2 regions of the Clostridium sp. JNZ X4-2 genome follow, and region 1 is predicted to be linked to the other one. Evidence: riboswitches for the same ligand, from Rfam matches in the RefSeq annotation. Region 1 holds a riboswitch; the other holds the start of a gene.
The links. A riboswitch is a leader RNA that binds a small molecule or an ion and turns the genes downstream of it on or off. The one in region 1 is predicted to bind cyclic di-GMP.
Positions count from the first base shown of each region.

Region 1 (3,436 bases):
TATGAGCATGGATATGATAATATTAAGTTTAGCATTCATATTGAAACCTCCCTAAAATTGCACCTGATGCCTAATGATGAATATATTACCTGGGCTGCCCATTGAATTTATTTCAATATAATCCCCCTTCTGTTGACATGGAGACAGCTGCAGCATATAAGATGATAATATCAAATATAAGTAGATAATTCAATTATGGGAAATCCATATGAAACAGAAATGAATAGGAATAAAAGAAGTTGATGAGGGGGAGAGGTTCTTAAAGATATTGCCCTGGATTATATTTATAGTATTATAGTGATATAATAGTAAGTGAATTAAATTAGCAAATGGATGATTGTTTGCAATTTAATATTAAAATATATATAAACGAGGAGAGATGATATGGGTATCACAGTTAAAAATACCATAAAGAAATTTAAGCCAGAAATATCTGATTATGTAACTAAGAAATTATCAAAGCTGGATTCTAAATGTTATCTGCAGAGAAAACAATCTGATTATAAATTCAATATACATCAGAAAGAAAACAAGAAGCTGAATTTGCCCACAGCTGAAGGAAAACCTTGTATGAGAGCCTATGTATATGGAAATCTTATGTTTACCGAGGACAATGTTTATTTGTCGGACAGATGTATAAGCAATTCAGAGGCATTGGAACATGAAAGCTATAGGGCTATTTATGAAACTCAATATAATAAATTTATAAAACAACTGGAAAGCATGGACAATGAGGAAGACAAACAAAGGTTTAAAGAGGAAAATATGATTGTAAATGATGAAGATGATATGAAAGGAATAAAAATTACAGATGAAAATGTTGATGAAATAGTGAATAGTATACTTGATAATTTACTGCCATTTTCTCCTGAATATATTAAAATGTTTTTGGAATACAAATAGTTCTGGCAGAATATAAGCAGGTGTTAATAAAATTAGTCATTCTAACAGGATGCCTTTTTTTATTGCAAAACTTTAATGCATTATAATAATATAAAATCATGATATTATTGTGGATAACATATATAATTATAATCTAAATTAAAATTAGAAAGAAGGGTAAAATTCGACGAAAATTATACAAGTTTTTCAGAAGAATTAACCCATATATTTAATAAGCATTACAATAATGTCAGGCTGTTATTTGCACAAGAAATTTGCACTTATATCGGAGAAATATTTAATTTTAAAAAATGATTGCAAATCTTAAAACAAGTACTTACATATTAGTAAAAATTATGTTATTATTAAAATAATCTGATATTACTATAGGGAAAACAATGAAATGCACATTTTATTTGGGCATCAGGTGTGTATAGAGTTAGTGATGCAACCGGCTCTATGCTTATATTCATAAGTGTAGGGTTTTGTTTTACCTAAAAATGGAGAGTGTATATGGATATTTATTATGCTGTTATTATCTTTGTTTTTGGAGCTGTTATAGGGAGTTTCCTGAATGTGTGCATATACAGGATACCCAGGGGAGAGTCCACCGCATATCCTTCTTCCCACTGTACAAACTGTGGGAAGAAAATAAAGTGGCATGATCTGATACCTATAATAAGCTATTTTGTTTTAAAGGGAAAATGCAGATATTGTGGTGAAAAAATATCTATAAGATATCCTCTTATAGAATTTGCAACAGCTCTTTTATATTTAATGCTTTATATTAAAATTGGAATAGGTATTGATTTTATAAAATATGCCATGTTTATGAGCATTTTAATTGTTGTGGGAATGATAGATTTTGATACTACAGATGTTTATTTTAAGACAACAGCAGCTGGTTTTGCTGCTGCCCTTATATTTATGGCAGTGTATTGGAATATGGGTTTTGAAATAAGAAGCTTCATATTTGGAGGAGTATTCAGCGGGATATTTTTTGCAATTATCATACTTATAACAAAAGGCGGAATGGGATGGGGAGACATGGAAATCTGCGTTTTTTGCGGATTGTTCCTGGGGTTTAAACTGACTTTGGTGATGATGTTTTTATCCTTTGTTTTAGGTGCAGCTGTGGGAATAATTCTTATCCTGTCAGGCAAAAAATCAAGGAAGGATTACATACCCTTTGGACCTTTTATTTCACTGGCTTCAATTATAACCGTATTTTTAGGTGAAACCATATTAAATCTTTACCTGTAAAAATTTATAGTTTTATTTTGATTTAGTAAAATACGGTATTTTATATGACTGTTATTCCAAATAAACCGACTATTCTAAATTGACAAAAAAATTTAACATAGTATAATTAGATAAAAGTTAATAGATCACTTGTATAAGCTCATAATGAGGTTGAGCGTTTCTACCAGCTACCGTAAATAGTTGATTATAAGTATATTTAGAAATAGGTATAATATAATTATTTTTCGGCAGCTGGCTTTTTTGTACCTTTTTCTAAATGGTAAAGGAGAGTATTAATGAAAGATAAGAGAAAAAAACAAAGGGCTGCAATTGGAAAGGAAAAAGCAGATATTGTATTAAAAGGAGGCAATATAGTTAATGTATTTACCGAAGAGATAATAGAGAATGATGTGGCTATTGTAGAAGATACCATTGTGGGAATTGGAAAGTATGAGGGAAAAAGAGAGATTGATTGTACAGGCAAATATATTGTCCCAGGGTTTATTGATGCTCACATGCATATGGAATCCACCATGGTTATGCCTCAGGAGCTGTCAAAGGTGATCCTCAAATGGGGAACTACTACATTGATTGCAGATCCTCATGAATTGGTTAATGTAAAAGGTGAAAAGGCATTGGATTTTTTAATGGATGCAACAGAGCATGTACCATTGAATATATATATAATGATACCCTCATCTGTACCGGCTACAAAATTTGATACCAATGGAGCAGGCAAATTTCTTGCGGAAAATATGAAAAAGTATAAAGATAACCCAAGAGTTCTTGGACTGGGGGAAGTTATGTGTTTTCATGATGTAATAGAGAATAAAAAGGAAATAATGGATAAGATCGCTTTATTTGAAGACAAGATTATAGATGGACACGCACCGGGAATAACAGGAAAAGAAGTACAATCCTATCGCCTGGCAGGTATTGACAACGATCATGAATGTGTTGCCTTTAATGAGGTAGTGGAGAAAATGAGAGCTGGGTTTTACATTTTGATTAGAGAAGGCAGCGGAGCTAAAAACTTAGAGGCTATTGTAAAGGGAATTCTTCGTGAAAAACTTCCTTTTGAACAATGTATGTTTTGTACTGATGACAAACATTTGGATGACATTGAAAGAGAAGGGCACATCAGTTACAATGTAAAAAAAGCTATTGAACTGGGAGTACCTCCTGTTAAAGCAGTTAAAATGGCCACTTATTATCCTGCCAGATTTTACAGGCTTAAAAATCATGGAGCTGTTGCTGCGGGTTATAGGGCGGATATTGTAGTTCTAAAGGATCTAAAACAGATAAAAATAGA
Region 1 is NZ_CM142685.1:1,575,424-1,578,859, forward strand. Features, by position in the region: gene ACYUJ6_RS07630 (DMT family transporter) at 1-39, opposite strand, end outside; gene ACYUJ6_RS07635 (hypothetical protein) at 385-903, shown strand; cyclic di-GMP riboswitch class II at 1,264-1,348, shown strand; gene ACYUJ6_RS07640 (prepilin peptidase) at 1,396-2,145, shown strand; purine riboswitch at 2,255-2,352, shown strand; gene ade (adenine deaminase) at 2,421-3,436, shown strand, end outside.

Region 2 (3,436 bases), 1.3 Mb from region 1:
TAAATTTACGCATACATCACCAGATACAACAATATTAAAATCCTGGATTTCCATAACTGCAACTCCTTCTTTCATTTAGATGTTAAATTTTAAAACAAGTTCTTTCAGATATTTCGAACTCTGATTAACATGATCCATCTCAATTTTTATCTGATTTGCCCTATCTTTTATTTTTAATACTTTATCAGCAATATCATTTGTACCCTTGGCACCATCACTGCTTGCTCTTGATATCTCATCAATTCCCTCCGACATAACCTTTATTGATGCAAAAAGTTCCTCTGAAGTTGAACTTAAATTTCTTACTAAATTATTGATATACAATGCATCTTTATCATAATTTTCTCCTACCAAAACTGATTCTTCATAACTTTTAACTACTTTTGCTTCAATATAATCTAATGTCCGTTCTGAAGCATTTGACAGGCTGTCTACAGCTTCAAATACGGTATTAATAGTACTCTGTATTTCCTTGACAGTTTCCTTAGAGTTTTCAGCCAGTTTCCCGATTTCCTCAGCAACTACTGAAAAGCCCTTTCCTGCTTCACCAGCTCTAGCGGATTCAATTGCAGCATTTAAAGCCAGAAGGTTAGTTTGTGAAGATATCTGTGAAATTGACTCCAATAATATTCTAATTTTTTCAACTTTTTTTACTTTTTCCAAAGCTTCATCCATAATCTTTTTAATGCTTGCACCTGTTTCATTGGCATCTGCTTGAAGTGCCACAGAATTTTCCTTTAAAGCAACGGCCTTCTTACTAATCTCATCTGCGGATTCAGCCCCTTTCTGGGATTTATCTGCCATGGATTTTACTGCATTCTTAAACTCAGAAGAAGAGGAGTTTATTTCCTCTGTTGAAGATGAAGTTTGTTCTATTCCAGCAGATACTTGCTGCACTGCTGCAGATATGCCTTCAAGCTTCTCTGCAAGATCAACAATATCATCATTTGAAATTGCTAATGCCTTATTTATATTTTTACTTTCATCAGTTATAGCCATAATAATACCTTTTACAGAATCTTGCATTGAATTAATTGCATTGCTCAACTGTCCAAATTCATCTTCTGCATTTACTTTCAATGGAGGAATTTTCAAGTTACCCTTAGCAATTTCTTTTAAAGATATTATACTGTCATTTATCTGGATTACCATCATATGTGAAAAAAACAAGGCTATAACTACAGCAATTATAAAACCAATTGCAAAAATGACACCCATAACAAGTTTTGCCTTAACATTCTCCGCTCTAATACTGTTAAGTGCATCGTTATTCAATTTATTTATTTCATTATTTAATTTATCATGAACATGCTTGCACACATCCATGTATTTTTTTCCATCCCCCAGTCTGTTTAATGCCACTTCAATTTTACCTGTCTTTACAAGTTCAACTTGAGAATCAAAATATTTATTTATCACTTCAATATTAGGAATTTCTTCATCAGTTATAATACTTGCCATATCTTGATATTTAGTATAGTAATTTTTAATTTCTCTTATATTCTCATCTATACTTTTACGGCTGGTACTATATGATTCTAAATATTTTTTATCCCCATTACTTGCAATATATCCTCTGACCCCTGATTCCTCATCAATCAATTCACTATTAATGTCTTTAATTAATCTATCCATTGGAATGACATTACTTATTAATTTATCATTAATAGTCTCCATATAGCTAAAGTTATAATAAGCACAAACAGTAGTAACCAACATAATTATTAAAATAATACCAAATCCAATTAACAGTTTTATCTGCAATTTAGCATTTTTAAACATAATACTCCCCCCTAATTATACTCCTATTTATTGCTTTTCATTATCAATGTTCTCTTTTTCAATGATTTTATAATTAATCAGCATTACCTCCTTAAATACATCTACTACCCATAACACAATATTCTCATTATTGGCAACTGTACAAGGATCTTCACCATATACTTTGACCTTTTCACAGGGTATTCAACAGCATAAATAAAAAAACAATAATCAGTTGTTAAGCTAATTATTGGACGGTTGTACCATTAACTTCAAATTCCCAAGGTACCCACATTAAGAGAATTCTTCATCGTTTCCATATTATGTATTTTATTAATGTAATTAATTATTACTAAGAAAATATATGTATTTAATAATAAAATTTATATGTTAAGCTTTATTTATGTAATATTACCATATTAATATCAATATTTCAATAAATATTGATACATAATAAAAACAAATTGACTTCTTTGAATATTTAGTATATTATATATTTATTAATCAGCAACTGCATCTAAATTTACTTCTTATATAAAGCAAGGTGATTTGATGTATACAGAAAATACAGTATATATAGTGGGTAATGCAAAAACTAATGTTGATAACGCCATTACCATTAGATTCAATTCGTTCTATATAGGTTTTGTGGTGGATTTAAATACAGGTAAGATACTTGATTTGAATTCATCTTCCACATTGAAGACCACTGATGAATTTATAAGATCCCTTTTAATGGGCAGAAGTCTTAAAGCCTTTGATAATGAATTAGAAAAGCAGATAATAAAAAGATATCATGGTTCCTCTCAGAGGGCCATCATTGTAGCTTATAAGGATGGAATTAAAAAATATAATGAAATCAAAAAGAAATATTTTTAATTTTACTGTTTTATTTATGATAAATAAGCTATCCTTATTTTAAAGTAAATGAAAGCCAGTAAAAGCACAATACTAATAGTGCTTTTACTGGCTTTTTTATATTAATTTCAAGGAGGTAATCTTAATGAAGATAAAGGATATAAAAATAAGAAAAATATCCGTTCCACTGAACACCCCGTTTAAAACTGCACTGCGTACTGTGGAAAGTGTAGAAGATATTATAGTGGAAATATACACGGACACAGGCAATATCGGTTTTGGAGAAGCCCCGCCTACCGGGGCCATAACAGGAGACACAACTGGAGCAATAAAAGGGGCTATAGAAGATCACATAAAGAAATCCATCATAGGTATGGATATAGAAAACTTTGAAGCCTTAATGCAGAAATTAAACAGCTGTATTGTAAAAAATACCAGCGCAAAAGCTGCGGTGGACATAGCCCTCTACGATTTATACGGTCAATTGTATAAAGCTCCCTTATATAAGCTGCTTGGTGGATTTAGAAAAGAAATAACAACGGATATAACTATAAGTGTAAATAACCCTGATGAGATGGTAAAGGACAGCATAAATGCCATAAAAAGAGGATATAAAACCTTAAAGATAAAGGTAGGTAAAGATTCTAAAAAAGATCTGGAAAGAATGAAAGCTATAAGACAAGCTGTAGGATATGAAGCCGGCCTTAGAATAGACGCCAATCAAGGATGGAAACCTAAAGAAGCAGTAAAGGTGTTAAGAGAGATGGAAGATGCAGATCTTAAAATTGAACTTGTAGAACAACCTGTTACAGCACAT
Region 2 is NZ_CM142685.1:2,827,295-2,830,730, forward strand. Features, by position in the region: gene ACYUJ6_RS13580 (Ryanodine receptor Ryr) at 1-54, opposite strand, end outside; gene ACYUJ6_RS13585 (methyl-accepting chemotaxis protein) at 76-1,782, opposite strand; cyclic di-GMP riboswitch class II at 2,005-2,087, opposite strand; gene ACYUJ6_RS13590 (DUF3870 domain-containing protein) at 2,314-2,640, shown strand; gene ACYUJ6_RS13595 (dipeptide epimerase) at 2,765-3,436, shown strand, end outside.
Region 2: another riboswitch for cyclic di-GMP. It lies ahead of ACYUJ6_RS13585 (methyl-accepting chemotaxis protein); the one in region 1 lies ahead of ACYUJ6_RS07640 (prepilin peptidase).